DNA from 3 places in the Sideroxydans lithotrophicus ES-1 genome. Region 3 is predicted to be linked to each of the others. Evidence: predicted binding sites of a transcription regulator. Region 3 holds the regulator's gene; each other region holds the start of a gene.
What was found. Region 3 encodes sigma-54, which starts transcription at its own class of promoters, with help from an activator protein. Its sites were predicted from a motif close to TGGCACNNTTCCTGCT; they were not measured.

Region 1 (5,970 bases), 270 kb from region 3:
ACTCAACGGCTCGTCGAGCAACAGGATGTCCGGGGAAGCTGCCAGCGCACGCGCCACCGACACCCGCTGGCGCATACCGCCGGATAGTTCGGCAGGCCGCTTGTCCATGGCATGGGTCAGGTTCACCATGTGGATATATTTTTCGACGCGCAACATACGTTCCCCCTTGGGCGCGTCCTTGAATACCTGATCGACCGCGAGAGCGACGTTCTGGCCTACCGTCATCCACGGCATCAGTGAGTAATTCTGGAATACCACACCGCGATCAGGCCCCGGCCCCGCTATCGCTTTTCCTCTTAACAAAATCGCACCTGCATCTGCCTGCTGAAGCCCGGCGATCAACGAAATCAAGGTCGACTTGCCGCTGCCGGAAAAGCCAACGATGGCAACGAACTCGCCCTCGTTGATGCGCAGGTTGATGTCGTCAAGCACAACCGTGCGCTGTGTGCCTGTGCCATACGACTTGCTAACCCCTTTGAATTCCAGGATAGGGGAGGATGTCACCGGTGGTGACGCGATCTCGGCGTGATCAGCCTCTATAAGTTGTGCGCTGGATTTCATTCGATTTTCCTGAGTAGTCACTTAGTTGGTGCGCTGACCGAAACTGGCCATCTGCTGCAGCGTATGCATGGTCCGGTCGAGCAGGAAACCGACGAATCCGATGGTGAATACCGCCACCATGATGCGTTCCAGCGACTGTGAGCTGCCGTTCTGGAATTCGTCCCAGACGAATTTGCCCAAACCGGGGTTTTGCGCCAACATTTCGGCAGCGATCAGCACCATCCACGCCACACCGAGCGACAGGCGCATGCCGGTGAAGATCAGCTTGAGAGATGAGGGGATAACGATCTTCATCACCTTGGTGCTGGTGGACAAGCGCAGCACTTTGGAGACATTGAGCAGATCCTTGTCGATTGAAGCGACACCCAGTGCGGTGTTGACCAGCGTCGGCCACATCGAACACAGCGTCACGGTGATCGCCGAGATGAGGAATGATTTCGCGAACATCGGATCGGCGCTGACATAGAGTGCGCTGACCACCAGTGTGACAATGGGCAACCAGGCGAGCGGCGACACCGGACGGAATATCTGGATCAGTGGATTGAGTGCAGCCTGTATCGTCTTGTTCAAACCGCACAGGATACCGAGCGGCACGGCGATGATCGTCCCCAGGAAGAACCCGACGAACACCGTGTAGAGGCTGGTGAAGATCTGATCCAGGTAGGTCGGCTGGCCGGTGTACTTTATCTCATCGAATTGCTGCCCCGGGTTCGTGGCCTGGAATTCAGCCTTGCGTTCCTTCTGGCGTTCTTCGAACGCAGCTTTGCGTCCCTGCTCGTCTTGATATTCCTGATACAGGTTGCCAGCCTGTTTCATCACCGCAACCGGTCCCGGTAATGTGCCCAGCGACGTGTGGACATGGCTGGCTCCGACATCCCACAAGACCAGGAAGATGAAAATACCCAGCAAAGGCGGCAGCACTGTGCGAAATATCACCCGCAACACCGGCTCGCCGCTGGAGTCGGGTTGCAACAATGCGGACACACGTCGCCTGATGGATGGTGTTGGTTGTATTGTGTTCATGAGTACTCCACGCAGTCATTTGCATCCCGGCAACTGCCGGGACGCATTCACTATATTTACGGCTGTTCGTTGCCCTTCAAGCCAATCTTGAACTTGTCGATATACGCATTCGGCTTGCGCCCATCGTAAACAATGCCGTCGATGAAACCGTCTTCCCGTCCCTTGAAGCCGGTCTCCCTGGAAAAATCGGGGAAGTCGGACGCCTTCATCTTGCCTTCAGCTATCAACTCCTTTGCTGCAGTGGCATATATGTCCGGACGGTAGACCTCTTTGGCAATCTTGATGTACCAGCTGTCCGGTTTGGCTTCCGCAATCTGGCCCCAGCGGCGCATCTGCGTCAGGTACCAGACCGCATCGCTGTAGTAGGGATAGGTTGCGTTGTGGCGGAAGAATACGTTGAAGTCAGGTGCGGGACGCTTGTCGCCTTTTTCATATTCAAAGGTACCGGTCATGCTGTTGGCGATCACCTTTTCGTCGGCACCAACGTAGTTCGGTTTCGAGATCATTTTGACCGCTTCCATACGGTTCCCGTCGTTCTGCGCGTCAAGCCAGTATCCGGCACGGATCAGCGCCTTCACGATGTGCACAAGCGTATTGGGGTGCGCATCCGCCCACTTCTTGGATACGCCGAAAACCTTTTCCGGATTGTTTTTCTGCACGTCGTAATCGGTTGCGACCGGCACGCCTATCCCCTTGAACACTGCCTGTTGGTTCCACGGTTCCCCGACGCAATAACCGTCAATCGTGCCGGCTTCCATAGTTGACGGCATCTGAGGCGGCGGAGTGACCGACAGCAGCACGTCCGCCTTGAGGGTCCCACTGGTATCGCCCTTGGTCGGCGCGTAGTAGCCGGGATTCATTCCGCCTGCCGCAAGCCAGTAGCGCAATTCGTAATTATGTGTGGATACCGGGAACACCATCCCCATCTTGAATGCCTTGCCCTGTGCCTTGTATTCGTCGACAACTTCCTTGAGGTACTTCGGATCGACCGGATGTACCGGCTTGCCATCCTTCATAGGCAGCTTTTTCTTGAGCTCGGTCCACACGGCATTGGAAACAGTGATGGCATTGCCATTCATGTCCATGCTGAACGGAGTGATGATGTCGGCTTTGGTGCCTATGCCGATGGTGGCCCCAATCGGCTGACCGGCAAGCATATGCGCGCCATCCAGTTCGCCGGTGACTACTCGATCGAGCAACACTTTCCAGTTTGCCTGCGCTTCCAGCGTGACTGACAGCCCCTCGTCCTCGAAGTAGCCTTTCTCGTAGGCGACTGCCAGCGGCACCATATCGGTGAGCTTGATAAAACCGAATTTCAAGGAAGTCTGTTCGGCTTTGCCGACTGCGGCTTTAGCGTCGGACAGGCCTAGCGGCGCAACACAATTCAGTGCGAGCACACACGCAACGATTGCCGTACTTTTAAGAAATCCGCGACGAGGTTTACAGTTGCCGTTTACGGAAACGGCCGTTCCATTTGTAGTTTCACTTTTCATGTTGCGTTCTCCTTGAATTAACCGCCATATATAAAAGACAACATCTTTAAACGATCTAATAAAAAAGCGTCCGACTACGCATTTGCGCAGTGGGACGCCTTTGTCCTTGTACTCATTTTCCGAACCGCCATTGGTTCGCTACTGACAATTGCGATGCAACAGTCGTGCCACAACTTGGCGGGTACGTCTATTGCCTATGCAATCAGCAAGATAGAATGATTCTCCGTTTTTCTTTGAGTTTCATTAGCATGATTTAACGAACTGAATTGGTGCATGACTTTATTTGGTGGCCACAAATGTGCACCCCTTATGCGCGTATATTCAAACTGAATTCTTTGTATATCCGTTGGCACGATACGGACAGGATGACATCGCCGCCCGGGTCAAAACCATCATTAACTTGGCCTGTTGCTGGATATTTGTAGTTTTCGTGCCGATCCGGGAGTCTGCGCCATAGGGCAGATTCCCGGATCATTGAAATACTCAATGGGAGTTTTCAGCTCCTGTATGGTGCGTTTGAGATCGGCACTGCCCCGAGTTTGTGCGGAATTCAGGAAACCGCTGCGAGCGTCAGAACCGCTTCGGCCACATCCGCCAGTCGCCGGTTCTGCTCCATGGATGCATTGCGCAATCTTTTGTAAGCAGCATCCTCGCTGAGATTGAAGCGCGCCATCAGGATACCTTTGGCACGCTCGATGGTTTTCCTCTCGTCCAGCGCGCGCCGTGCCGCAACCAGCTCGGTCTCCATGCCGGCCAGCCGCTGGGACTGAGCCTGCAGCACGTCGACTATCGACCGTCTCTGACCGGCTTCACCACCGGCATGTGCCACAAAGCTCAGTGCATTCTCGACTGGTATGGCGGGGTTAAAGAATTTGTCGGCCAACTCGGCGCTCGCGGGCGGGTGCTCGCGAAGCGCCTTGAGCAGTCCTTCCGAATCCTGCAAATCGGACTCAGCCTCGTTGACAAGCGAAGCGCAGAGTTCTTCAAGGCGGTCCACCAGCGTGCACTGTATAGACCAGATTGCTGTCAGGCGCTCGCTGCATGTTTCGAACCACTTATCGCTCAGATTTGCGTCGAGGGCGGTGGTCTGCCTGGCATTGCACAACATCCGCCGCATGCGCTCCAGCTGCGCGATGCAGGATGCATCCTGGACTTCCTGCCACTGGGCCATCAGCTGCTCTTCTATGAATTCACCAAATACCTGGAAGTGGCGTTCCTGGGCGTCGATGAGATGCAAGATTCTTTGCTGGTGGACATCGTCGCAGATGCCTGAGGCGAAGGACAACGCCCCGACCGCACGCTCTCTGCCTGCCAGCTCCTTGCCCTGAACCAGATTGAAGAACGCGACCAACAAGCTGGATATGCGCGGATCGACCGTGGAATCAGCCACCTCGAAGATCAGGGAAACCAGGCCGGCGATCAGGCGGCTGAATGCTGCGATAGAGTCATCCGCAGTCAGCTTCTGTTCACTGATTCGTATTCTGAGTTCGGGAAGTTCATCCAGACCGAGCAGAACCCAGGCCATCAGGTGCAGAAGCCTTGCGTTGCCATAGATGGCTCGCTTCAACTGCGGCTCGAACGCAGTCCGCAATTCGCGCTCCACTGACTCGGATTCCGCGGCCAATTCCAGGCGTATGTCGGCAAAGCGATCTCCAGCCGAGGCGAGGAAGATGCCTGATGCACCGCGTTCGGCCTGCAGATTGTGAATCAAGTGGCCGACTACGCCGACGAACTGCGACATTGCGGCCAAGTGCTTTAACTCCTCGATCTGGAGTTGTTTGGCAAGCAGGACGATCTTTTCCGCTGACAATTTCATGGTTTGCTTATGACTGAATGATGTTCAATCATAAGCAAACCATGTGCCATCAAATCAGATATGCCCTAAGCGTTTTCCGATAACTCACTGACCGTGCCCTTGCCAGCAACTGAAAATGTCCATATTCATCGGATATGAACGCTAAGGAAAAATGAAAACTCCCTTACGGAATGAGGGAGCTTTGAGGTGGTGCGCCGGAAGAAGTGAATCTGGGCACTGGGAAGTGCAGTTGCCTATCCCTTAATAAAAATAATCTGCGTCAATATCTCGAGCATGGTGCAATAACAGAGAAACCGATGCCTGAGTTTGTAAACAATGCAGTTCGACCCAATATTATTATATATACGTTCTACAAATCGTCCCCCTCGTACGTGATGTCAAGGATACACTTCGCCCAGTAACCGCCGGCATCATCAAGTTGTTTATAAGCAGTACAACCTTCTCTTACCCGCATGTCCGTAATCACGCCATGTATAGGCACACTCCCGTTATGCCTTCTTTCTGCAACCCATTTTTCCGCTTCTCTCTTAAGTTGGGCGATATCTTGCTCAATCGCAAGTTCGGGCCTGGCAGCCCTGGCCCCATTGTCATTGAAGCCATCATGAACATATTTTTTCCTGCGTGTTTGGTTGGTGGAATGCTCGCCCTGCACTGTAGCTCCAATTACAGCAGGCGTTACCCCTCCCCCATAGACATTGGTAGAGCCACCCGAATTGGACTGCATAGATGACGAGTTGCGTGCTCTGTCCATCAACTCATCGGCAGCACGCTTTTCCTTGGCCTCTCGTTCTGCACGTTGCGCTCGACTTCTCTCCTCTGCATCAATATCGGCCTGCTTCTGCTGGATAGCCCTATCTTGAAGTTGCTTTATTTGACGCGCATTAGCCTGGTCTTGCTGCGCATAATCATTAAGTTGGCTCTGGAATTGCTGAAAACCCGCCCTCATTGCTCCATCAGTGGCGCGAACCGATTCGTTATTTTGCCGAATACGCTCTGCTTCTTGTTCTGCTCTTTCTTGATCCTCCCGTTGCTGGGTCTTCTTCAGATTAATCGCAACCTGTTCCATGCGCATCCGAT
Region 2 (5,970 bases), 370 kb from region 3:
CAGATACTCACGATGGATACCGCCGATGATGTGCGGCTGGGTAAGCAGCAACAGGTCGTTGCAGCCCTTCAGGTCCACCGGGTGGTCGGCGAAGGTCCTGCGTTCGCCCTGGTAGTTGCCGAACAGCTCGGTGCCGCGATAGTGCGCCTCGGTCAGCTTGTAGCGCTGGATCATGGTGCCCATAGCCCCGTCCAGGATCAGGATGCGTCGTTGCAGGAGCTGTTCAATGGGGTGTGTTGCTTGGCTCATGGTGCGTAAGTCGATAAAAGGTCGCGGATTTTAGCATGTCGGCAATCCCCGCTTGATGCAGCCCGAATTAATCAATACTATTCGTGCGGTTATTGTATGTCCCGGAAATCAGCCGCATGAAGCAATGTACGACATGCAATCAGGTCAGGAGGATCAATGGCTAAGTTCATATGGACGTCGCAGCTCAATGTCGGTATCGAAGTGATCGATCAGCAACACCGCAGGATCGTGGAATACATCAATCAGTTGGACGATGCCCGCTCCAACGGTCATTCGAGGGAAGAGATCGGCTACTTGATCAACGATCTGGTGGATTACACGATCTCGCATTTCGGCTTCGAGGAAAGTTTGCAGGAAGAGGCGAACTATCCTTTTGCCAAGTCGCATAAGAAGGTACACGACCTGTTCACTCAGCGCGTGTCCGATTTTCAGGCCAGATACGACAAAGGCGAAGATGTTTCCAAAGGACTGAATAGCCTGCTGGTCACCTGGTTGTTCAATCACATCAAGCGCGACGATGCCGATTATGTCGAGGCGGTGAAGGCATACCTGCAGCACCAGAAGGATTTTGTAGAAAACAAAAAAGGGTTGTTCGCACGCCTGTTCGGTTGACGAGCAGAATGCTTAAAAACTCATGCGCCTGAATTGCACCGCCTCGGCGATGTGCCCGATCTGGATGCTTTCGCTGCCTGCCAGGTCGGCGATCGTACGTGCCACCTTGAGCACCCGATGATAGGCGCGTGCTGAAAGGTTCAAACGGGCGATGGACTGGCGCAGCAACGCCTCGCCTTGTGCATCTGGTGCACACCACGTCTCGATCTCGGTGACGGAGAGTTGCGCGTTGGGCTTCCCTTGCCGTGCAAGTTGCCGCTGGCGTGCCGTTTCCGCCCTTGCCTGTATCGCCATACTGTTTTCGCCATCGGCCTGTCTGAGTAGATCTTCCTGCGGCACGGCAGGCACTTCGATCTGGATATCGATGCGGTCCAGCAGCGGCCCGGATATCTTGCCGCGATAGCGCGACACCTGATCCGGCGTGCAACGGCACTTGCCGTTGTAGTGGCCAAGATAACCGCACGGGCACGGGTTCATGGCTGCGACGAGCTGGAACTGTGCCTTGAAATCGGCACGGCGTGCTGCGCGCGAGATGGTGATGCGTCCGCTTTCCAATGGTTCGCGCAATACTTCCAGCACGCCGCGGTCGAACTCCGGCAACTCGTCCAGGAACAGCACGCCGTGCATGGCGACGGAGATCTCGCCCGGGCGCGGATTGCTGCCGCCCCCGACTAATGCTACAGCGGAGGCCGTATGGTGCGGCGCGCGGTAAGGCCGCCGCTTCCAGTTCTCCACTTCGAACATGCCGCCCAGCGATTGCATGGCCGCGCTCTCCAGTGCTTCCTGTTGCGTCATCTGCGGCAGGATGCCGGGGAAACGCGCTGCCAGCATGCTCTTGCCCGTGCCGGGCGGGCCGGACATCAACACGCTATGTCCGCCTGCGGCGGCGATCTCCAGCGCGCGTTTGCACTGCGCTTGGCCTTTCACCTCGCGCATGTCCGGATAATGCGGAAGGACGGCTTGCGTATCGGGGATATATCGTTCCAGCGCCTCGCGCCCGGCCAGATGCGCGGCGACTTGCAGCAGCGATTGCGCGGGATAGACTGCGGCATCTTCCACCAGCGCGGCTTCCGCTGCGTTCACGGCAGGCAGGATGAAAGCGCGGCCCGAGTCCGAGGCGCGGTAGGTCATCGCCAGCGCACCGCGTATCGCGCGCAACTCGCCGGTCAGCGCCAGTTCGCCGGCATATTCGTACTCGGCCAGCTTGTCGGAAGGTATCTGCCCCGATGCAGCGAGTATGCCCAGCGCGATGGGCAGGTCGAAACGTCCGCTCTCTTTCGGCAGGTCGGCCGGGGCGAGATTGACGGTGATGCGGCGGCTGGGGAATTCGAACTGGCAGTTTTGCAAAGCGGCGCGCACGCGGTCTTTGCTCTCTTTCACCTCGGCTTCGGGCAGGCCGACGATGGTGAAGTTGGGCAGGCCGTTGGCGAGATGAACCTCGACGGTGACCAGCGCGGCATCCATGCCCGCAAGGCCGCGACTGTAGAGTACAGCCAGCCCCATGGCGGGTTATTTTGTCGTTTCCAGGGCGGCGATGCGTGCTTCCAGTTTCTCCAGGCGCTGTGCCAGTACGTCGTATTCTTCGCGCGTGACCAGATCGAGCCTGGAGAAGCCTTGCGCCAGCAAGGCGCGGGCATTCTTTTCGAAATCCCTGGCCGGGCTGTTGGCAACGGCCTCGTTCAATTTGGACGACATCTCTTCAAAGAATTTGGTGTTCAGCATGATGAATGACCCTGTGATGGATAGGGCGCTAGTGTAGCAAATTACGGGTGCACCGCCCGGGTGCGCCGCACCGTTTTTGTGCATGAACTTGGTGCGCCTGAGCTTCCTGAATAATTGCCATCATGGCGCAAACCGAGTATCGGCGCGGTTTTCGGTAATTGGCACAGTTTCTGCTGTAACAAATGCGTGGATACTGTCATCCCACTTAATCACTTAACGAAAGGAAACACCATGCTTAAGAAAAAACTGCTTGTCGCTGCTCTGGCCTCTTCTTTCGCGTTGCCGGTATTGGCAGCGGATGCTCCGTACACTGTCGCCAGCAACATCGGCATCGTAACTGACTATATCTTCCGCGGCATCACGCAAAACGTGGCCAAGCCTGCAGTGCAAGGCGGGATCGATCTTACGCTGAGCAATGGATTCTATGCAGGTGTATGGGGTTCCAACGTGGGCTGGATCACCGGTAGCGGTGCTACAGGCAATGCCAGCCTGGAAATGGATACCTACGGCGGATACAGAGGCGCGTTCGCAACTGACTATTCCTACGATGTGGGCCTGATCCGTTACAACTACCTGGGCGACTACACACCACCTGCAGGTTATGCAAAAGCCGATACCGCTGAGGCATATGGTTCCATCGGCTACAAATGGATCTCGGCCAAGTATTCCTACGCTTTGGGCGATTTCCTGACCGTTCCCAATGCAAAAGGCACCAGCTACATCGAAGTGAACGCGAACTACGCGGTTGGCGACAGCGGCTTCACCTTGCTGGCTCATTATGGCAAGCAAAAGTACAAAGGTTCTTCTGCTGACGCACTGGTCGCTGCTGGATTTGATCCTTCCTACTCCGATTACAAAGTGGGCGTGACCAAGGATTTCAGCGGATATGTATTGGGTGTGGCTTACACCAACACCAACGCCAAGTCCGGCGGCTACTACACCTACACCAGCGGAAATGGCGTGACGAAGGACTGGGGCAAGAGCGCTGTTGCAGTGTCATTGACTCACTCGTTCTAAATAAACAATGAGAGGCGGAATCTCGCCTCTCAATCCCAAGGAGAAGTGAATATGAAAATCGTCACTGCAATCATCAAGCCGTTCAAGCTCGACGAAGTGCGTGAAGCACTGTCCGCCATCGGCGTGCAGGGCATCACCGTCACCGAGGTCAAGGGCTTCGGGCGGCAAAAGGGCCATACCGAGCTGTATCGCGGTGCGGAATATGTCGTGGACTTTTTGCCCAAGATCAAGCTGGAAGCAGCGATCAAGGCCGATCAGCTGGACAGCGTGATCGAGGCCATCGAGAAGTCTGCACAGACCGGCAAGATCGGCGACGGCAAGATCTTCGTGCAGGACCTGGAACAAGTGATCCGCATCCGTACCGGCGAGACCGGTCCGGAAGCACTATAAGGAGCGATGAGATGAAAAAACTATTTGCGCTTTTCGCCTTGCTGGCCATGCTGTGCGGCCTGACAGGCGCGGCCTATGCTGACGAGGCTGCTCCGGCATCCGCGGCCGCTACAACAGCAGCTCCAGCAGCTGCCCCTGCTGCCGATGCCCCTGCCGCTGCGCCGAAATGCGGCGACAAAGGCTTCGATTGCAACAAAGGCGACGTCGCGTGGATGATGACTTCCACCGCATTCGTGCTGCTGATGACAGTTCCCGGCTTGGCATTGTTCTACGCCGGTATGGTGCGCAGGAAGAACTCGCTGTCGACAGTCATGCAAAGCTTCGCGATCTTCTGCGTCGTTGCGGTGCTCTGGGTGATTTACGGTTACAGCGGCGCATTTACTGCCGGACACGAGGGCAGTGCGCTGGCACCGTTCATCGGCTCGCTCGACAAGCTGTTCATGTCTGGTGACGATCCGACGACTGCCGTTGCAGCCACATTCAGCAAGGGACAGTACATACCTGACTTTGTATTTTGCATGTTCCAGCTGACCTTTGCTGCCATCACTGTTGCACTGATCACTGGCGGATTCGCAGAACGCTTCAAGTTCTCGTCGATGATCATCTTCTGCATCCTGTGGTTCACCTTCTCCTACCTGCCGATTGCTCACATGGTGTGGTACTGGGATGGTCCCGATGCGTATACTGACGCCAAGGCGGCCGAAGTCGCCACCAGCCATGCCGGCTTCCTGTTCCAGAAAGGTGCGATCGACTTCGCTGGCGGCACTGTGGTACACATCAATGCCGGTATCGCAGCGCTGGTTGCGGCTCTGATGCTTGGCCCACGCAAAGGCTACGGTAAGGTTCCAATGGCACCTCACAGCCTGATGATGACCGCAATCGGTACTGGCATGCTGTGGATGGGATGGTTCGGTTTCAACGCAGGTTCTGCGCTGGAAGCTAGCGGCTCGGCTGGTTTGGCGTTCTTCAATACCTTGTTCGGAACTGCTGTCGCGGGTGTCACCTGGACACTGGTCGAGTGGATCGTCAAAGGCAAGCCAAGCCTGCTGGGTATCTGTTCCGGTATCGTTGCTGGCCTGGTAGCCATCACTCCTGCAGCAGGTTTCGTAGGCGTGGGCGGTGCGATGATCATCTGTGCAGCCGCAGCTGTGATCTGCTTCTTCGCTGTAACGGTACTCAAGGCAAAACTGAAGTATGACGATGCACTTGATGCATTCGGCGTGCACTGCGTCGGCGGTATCATCGGTGCCCTCGGTACCGGCATCTTCGTGAATCCTGCTCTCGGCGGTACTGGCGTTTGGGACTATGTAGCCAACAAGGTCGGTGATTTCGACGCTACGGCACAGTTCGTTTCGCAAATGTGGGCTGTCGGTACTTCGCTGGTCTGGTCCGCTTTCGTTGCCTTCGTGATCCTGCTGATCCTGAAGCATACGATCGGTATCCGTGCAAGTGACGAAGCTCAGGAAGAGGGTCTGGATCTGGCCGATCATGGCGAGAATGCATACAACCTCTAAGCAACACTCAAGTTAAGCATATAAAAAGGGCATCTTCGGATGCCCTTTTCAATGGAACGATCAATACAAACAGGGAACCATCATGCCGGGCGAAATGGAAATAATGTTTTCTTTGGCGGGACGCATGCACGTGTTGTTGCGGCGAGAGATCAATCGCATCATCGATGTCGAGTGGATGTGCATCGATGCAGGATATGCAAAGGAGGTGATAAAACTGGCACGCAGTGCCGAAGCCGATGAATTGCACAAACTGGCTGACCGGATCGAGGCGGTGCATCCGCTATTGCCGCGCATCGAGTTTCCCGAGGAGCACGTGCCTGTGATGGTCGAATCGAAATATCTGAAAACCCTGCGCTAATTCTTCAGACAGGAATCGCTGAGCAGTTTTCCAAAAGTATCCATATGCAGGGGCTTGCTGAAATGGTAGCCCTGCATCTCATCGCAGCCGATGCCGAGCAGGAACGCC
Region 3 (5,970 bases):
TGCCGGTGGTGGACGCCGACAAAAAACTGGTCGGCGCACTGAACATGCATGACCTGCTGAAGGCGAAAGTCATCTGATGTCACTCGCCGAACGAATCAAACCTCTGCGCCTGGTTGCCTTCGACGTGGACGGCGTGCTCACTGACGGCGGCCTGTATCTTTCCGATTCCGGGGAAGAGTTCAAGCGCTTCAATTCGCTCGACGGCCACGGCCTGAAGATGCTGAAGGCATCGGGCGTGGAGCTGGCCATCATCACCGGACGCACTTCGAAGTGCGTCGAGTTGCGCGCCAGGAATCTCGGCATCACCCGTTTGTATCAGGGCGTGGAGGACAAGCTGGCAACGATGCAGGCACTGCTGGCGGAACTCAAGCTGGCACCTGAGGCCGCTGCCTTCATGGGCGACGATGTGGTCGATCTTCCCGTGATGCGCCGCGTCGGATTGGCGCTGAGCGTTCCCGCGGCCCCGCAGATCGTCCGCGACCATGCGCATTACGTCAGCCAGCGCGAGGCCGGGCATGGCGCAGTGCGCGAAGTGTGCGAACTGATCCTCGGCGCACAGGGCACGTTAGAGGCGCAACTTGCGCCCTACCTGAAGTGATGTTCGCAAACCGGTTCTTCGACAAAGCGCGCTCATGGCTGCCATTGTTGCCATTGCTGCTGCTGTTGCTGGCCACTTACTGGCTCGATAAGCAGGTACAGCCCCTGACCCAGGCCCAGAACCAGCAACGCCACGATGTCGACTATGTCGTCGATAGTTTCTCCGCCGTCACGCTGAACCTGCAAGGCCGGCCGCGTTACACGCTCTCGGCAGAAAAACTCTGGCATTACCCGGACGACGACAGCACCCATCTGGAGATGCCGAAGGTCACCAGCCTGTATGCGGACCGCCCGCCGACCATCACCTCGGCGCAGACCGGCATGGTCTCCAGCAAGGGAGACGACGTCTACCTTTACGATGACGTAAATGTCGTGCGCCCGGCCAGCGGCGACCTCGGCGAACAGCGTTTCGTAACCGGCTATCTGCATGTCGTGCCCGATCGCGACTGGGCGGAGACCAACCAGTCGGTGGTGATGACGAACCAGTACAACATCATCCGTGCCGTCGGCATGGAACTCGACAACCAAGCGCGCACGGTCAAATTGCTATCGCGCGTCAGGGCCAACCATGAGCCGAACCGCAATTAATGCCGCACTGTGCAGCCTGCTGCTGATGGGCTGGAACAACCTTGCGCTCGCCGAACACGCAGACCGCGACAAACCTATCCATGTGGAATCGGATCGCGTCGTCATCGATGATGCGAAGCAAACCAGCGTGTTCGAGGGCCAGGTGGAACTCACCCAGGGAACGTTGTTCATCCAGGCCGAGAAGATCGTGCTCACGCAGGATAAACTGGGCAACAAGCACTGTACCGCCACCGGCAGCCCCGCCAATTTCCGCCAGAAACACGAGGGCACCGATCAGTATATGGAAGGCTATGGCGACCGCATCGAATACGATACACGCACCGAAACGGTGGATTTCTTCGGCCATGCCCGGGTCAAGCGCGACCAGGATGACGTACAGGGCGACCACATCGCCTACAGCACCCGTACCGAGGTGTTCGAGGTCAGCGGCGATCCGACCCGCCTCAACGACCCCGACAAAGGGCGAGCGCACGCAGTGATCCAGCCCAAGGCCAAAGAGCCGGCCAGCGGCTCGGCAGCGCCACTCACCATCCAGACCAGCCCAACCCTTTCAAAGCAAAAACCATGAGCGAACTCAGAACCGTCTCGCTGAAAAAACGTTATCGCGCCCGCACCGTGGTGCAGGATGTCTCGCTGTCCGTGAAGAGCGGCGAAGTGGTGGGACTACTGGGCCCGAACGGCGCAGGCAAGACCACCAGCTTCTACATGATCGTCGGCCTCGTCGCCGCCGATGGCGGCGAGATCTTCATCGACGACCAGGACATCACCCATTTGCCCATCCATCGCCGCGCGCGCCTCGGGCTGGCCTACCTGCCGCAGGAGGCCTCCATCTTCCGCCGCCTGACCGTGACCGAAAACATCAAGGCAGTGCTCGAATTGCAGGGCTATGCCCCCGCCGAGATGGACGCACGACTGGAGGCATTGCTGAACGACCTGCACATCACCCATATCCGCGACAATCCCGCCATCAGCCTGTCCGGCGGCGAACGCCGCCGCGTCGAGATCGCCCGTTCGCTGGCCACCGACCCGCGCTTCATCCTGCTTGATGAGCCTTTTGCCGGGGTCGACCCCATTGCCGTGCTGGATATCCAGAAGATCATCCGCTTCCTCAAAGAGCGTGGCATCGGCGTGCTGATCACCGACCATAACGTGCGCGAGACGCTGGGCATCTGCGACCGCGCCTACATCATCAATGCCGGCTCGGTGATGGCCGAAGGCAAGCCCGAGGAAATCATCTATAATGAGGGCGTGAGGAAGGTGTATCTGGGCGAGCACTTCAAGTTATAAGATAGCGCCGCACACACGCCAAAACCAGTAATGAAACACTCTCTCCAACTCAGACAATCCCAACAACTGATGCTGACGCCGCAGTTGCAGCAGGCTATCAAGCTGCTGCAACTCTCGACGCTGGAGATCAATCAGGAGACTGCGCGCCTGCTGGACGAGAATCCTTTCCTCGAACGCGAGGACGACAATACCAACCAGACCTACAGCGGCAACAGCAGCACCGATACCCCCGCCCCATCCAGCAGTGCCGAAAGCAGCGAGCCCGCCGAAGCGGAATCACGCAACGACAGCAACGAATGGCCGGAACCCTCGTTCTCATCGACCTCCGCTTCCAGCCCGGATGACGAGGACGACGGCTATTCGGAGGTCGCTGCCGAAAAACCCAGCATGCGTGAGCACTTGCTCTGGGAATTGAACATGAGCCAGATGGATCCGCGCGACAAAAAGATCGTCGGCCTGCTCATCGATGCGCTGGACGAGAACGCCTACCTGTCGCAGCCGCTGGAAGAGATCGTCGAGCTGCTGCCGCCGGAACTGGATATCACCCTGGACGACCTGGAAACGGCGCTGGTGCAGCTGCAGCATCTGGATGCCCCCGGCATCGGTGCGCGCAACCTGAGCGAATGCCTGGCGCTGCAACTGCGCGACATGCCTGAAGATGTGCCGGGCCGGGACCTGGCTTTGACCATCGTCAGCCAATATCTGGATCTGCTGGCCGCCCGCGACTTCAGCAAACTGAAAAAGACCCTGCGCTGCGATGACGATGCCCTGCGCTGCGCCCAGGACCTGATCGTGCATCTGCAACCCAAACCCGGATCTGCTTTCGAGCATCGTGCGGCAGACTATGTGGTGCCGGATGTGCTGGTGGAACGCCACGGCGGCATCTGGCGCGCACGCCTGAATCCGGAGGCCATGCCGCGCCTGCGCATCAATCAGGTGTATGCCAACATCCTGCAGCAGCGCAACGAGAAGAACGCGCAGGAGATGGCCGGCCAATTGCAGGAAGCGCGCTGGTTCATCAAGAACCTGCAGCAGCGCTTCGAGACCATCCTGCGCGTGTCGCAGGCCATCGTCGAGCGCCAGCGCCAGTTCTTCGAGCACGGCGACATCGCCATGCGCCCGCTGGTGCTGCGCGAGATCGCCGAACAGCTCGAGTTGCACGAGTCCACCATTTCGCGCGTGACTACGCAGAAGTTCATGCTCACCCCGCGCGGCATCTACGAATTCAAGTACTTCTTCGGCAGCGGTCTGGCCACCGAAGCAGGCGGCGCGTGCTCCTCCACCGCCATCCGCGCACTCATCAAGCAACTGGTCAGCGAGGAGGATGCCAAGCACCCCCTCACCGACAGTCGCATGTCCGAAATCCTGGCACAGCAGGGCATATTGGTCGCCCGCCGTACCGTGGCAAAATACCGCGAGGGCATGAACATCCTTCCGGTAAATCTTCGTAAATCACTCTAACCATAAGGAGCAGGCCATGAACCTCAACCTCACAGGACGTCATCTCGAAATCACCCCGGCCATCCGCGAGCATGTGCTCAGCAAACTGGACAAGGTCAAACGTCATTTCGACAACGTGATCGACATCAACGTGATCCTGTCGGTGGACAAGCTGGTGCAGAAGGCCGAGGCCAACGTCCACGTTTCCGGCAAGAACATCTTCGCCGAGACGGAAGACAGCAACCTGTATACCGCGATCGATGCATTGGTCGATTCGCTGGACCGCCAGGTGCTGAAACACAAGGAAAAACACACTGCACGCCGCCACGACGAATCCGGCAAGCACAGCGCTGCAGAATGAAACAACACAGGGCAATCAGAAGTGGTTGCCCTGTTTTTTCGCAATGGTGAATCAGCATGAGTCTAATCAGTAAGATCCTGACCCCGGAATGCGTGCTGCTGGATAACGAATCGGCCAGCAAGAAGCGGGTGTTCGAGCGCGTCGGCCTGTTGTTCGAAAATACGTTGGGCATCGCCCGCAGCCAGGTGTTCGACAGCCTGTTCGCGCGCGAGAAGCTGGGTTCCACCGGATTGGGCCAGGGCGTGGCCATCCCGCACGGTCGCGTGAAGGGTTTGCGCGATGCGGCGGCAGCCTTCGTCAAGATGCAGAACCCCATCCCCTTCGACGCACCGGACGGATTGCCGGTGAATTTCATTTTTGTACTGCTCGTTCCGGAACGGGCAACCGACCTGCATCTGCAACTGCTGGGCGAACTGGCGCAGATGTTCTGCGACAAGACCTTCCGCGACCAACTGCAGGCCACCGATGATCCGGTCGCGATCCAGAAGCTGTTCGCCGACTGGCAAGGATAGATGCAACAGATGCCTCTTAAAATTCAAATTTCTAAGTCAGGCAAGGCGCGCGCGACAAATCGTAGCGCCGCATATGTTGGTATATGTAAGCAAGATTTTTCGCGCGCAACGCGGCATGACGACGAAACTTTGGATTTTTAAGAGGTATCTGTAATGGCCCAGGTCAATATCCAGCAACTCTTCGAAGACAAGCAGGAACGCCTGAGCCTCGTCTGGGTGGGCGGCGAAAAAGGCACGGATCGCGTGCTGGAAAGCGAAGTCGTCAACGCCTCCAACCGCGGCCTGATCGGCCACATGAACCTGATCCACCCGAACTGGGTGCAGGTACTGAGCAGCACCGAACTGGATTATCTGCACGCGCTTTCTCCGGCGGAGCTGGCCACCGCGCTGACCCAGCTGGAAGAAGGCGAACCGCTGTGCCTGATCGTGGCTGGGGAAACCGAGATACCGAAGGGCCTGCTGGATTTCGCCAACCGCACCCACACCCCGCTGTTCCGCTCGCCGCTGGGCAGCGTGCAACTGATGTGGATGATCCGCCACTACATCGTCAAGGGACTGGCCGATTCCACCACACGCCACGGCGTGTTCCTCGATGTGCTCGGCGTCGGGGTGATGATCACCGGCGACAGCGGCGTGGGCAAGAGCGAACTGGCGCTGGAACTCATCACGCGCGGCAGCGGCCTGGTGGCGGACGACATCACCGAGCTGTACCGCATCTCGCCGGAAACGCTGGAAGGCCGCTGCCCTGACCTGCTGCGCGATTTCCTCGAAGTGCGCGGCTTGGGCATGCTCAATATCCGCACCATGTTCGGCGAGACGGCGGTGCGCCGCAAGAAGAGCCTGAAACTGATCGTCCATCTGTATCGCCCGCCCTTCGACGACCTGTCCAAGCTGGAGCGCCTGCCCACCTCCGGCGTCGAGGAGATCCTGGGAATCAAGATCAGCAAGGTGGAGCTCCCGGTGATGGCGGGCCGCAACCTCGCCGTGCTGGTGGAAGCCGCCGCACGCAATTTCGTGCTGCAGCAGCGCGGCATCGACACCATGAAGGAGTTCATCGAGCGCCACGAGCAGCACATGCAGGAGCAGTAAATAATGGATGCGTCTAATAATCGTCGCGAGCAAGCATGAGTGCAAGGAGCCGCACAGTGAATGACGAGACATACCTCACAGGTAGGCAAGGATTGA

Region 1: the regulator sigma-54 is predicted to act here: its motif matches at 3,232-3,247, upstream of SLIT_RS00775 (CmpA/NrtA family ABC transporter substrate-binding protein).
Region 2: the regulator sigma-54 is predicted to act here: its motif matches at 2,743-2,758, upstream of SLIT_RS00325 (TorF family putative porin).

What each region holds. Positions count from the first base shown of each region.
Region 1 is NC_013959.1:166,309-172,278, reverse strand. Features, by position in the region: gene SLIT_RS00785 (ABC transporter ATP-binding protein) at 1-561, opposite strand, end outside; gene SLIT_RS00780 (ABC transporter permease) at 583-1,584, opposite strand; gene SLIT_RS00775 (CmpA/NrtA family ABC transporter substrate-binding protein) at 1,641-3,077, opposite strand; gene SLIT_RS00770 (nitrate- and nitrite sensing domain-containing protein) at 3,628-4,893, opposite strand; gene SLIT_RS00765 (hypothetical protein) at 5,243-5,970, opposite strand, start outside.
Region 2 is NC_013959.1:66,764-72,733, forward strand. Features, by position in the region: gene metH (methionine synthase) at 1-249, opposite strand, end outside; gene SLIT_RS00310 (bacteriohemerythrin) at 406-861, shown strand; gene SLIT_RS00315 (YifB family Mg chelatase-like AAA ATPase) at 874-2,364, opposite strand; gene SLIT_RS00320 (accessory factor UbiK family protein) at 2,371-2,583, opposite strand; gene SLIT_RS00325 (TorF family putative porin) at 2,815-3,600, shown strand; gene glnK (P-II family nitrogen regulator) at 3,652-3,990, shown strand; gene SLIT_RS00335 (ammonium transporter) at 4,002-5,504, shown strand; gene SLIT_RS00340 (hypothetical protein) at 5,599-5,862, shown strand; gene SLIT_RS00345 (putative bifunctional diguanylate cyclase/phosphodiesterase) at 5,859-5,970, opposite strand, start outside.
Region 3 is NC_013959.1:437,704-443,673, reverse strand. Features, by position in the region: gene SLIT_RS02195 (KpsF/GutQ family sugar-phosphate isomerase) at 1-77, shown strand, start outside; gene SLIT_RS02190 (KdsC family phosphatase) at 77-598, shown strand; gene lptC (LPS export ABC transporter periplasmic protein LptC) at 598-1,185, shown strand; gene lptA (lipopolysaccharide transport periplasmic protein LptA) at 1,166-1,753, shown strand; gene lptB (LPS export ABC transporter ATP-binding protein) at 1,750-2,472, shown strand; gene SLIT_RS02170 (RNA polymerase factor sigma-54) at 2,503-3,933, shown strand; gene hpf (ribosome hibernation-promoting factor, HPF/YfiA family) at 3,950-4,273, shown strand; gene SLIT_RS02160 (PTS sugar transporter subunit IIA) at 4,330-4,785, shown strand; gene hprK (HPr(Ser) kinase/phosphatase) at 4,939-5,874, shown strand.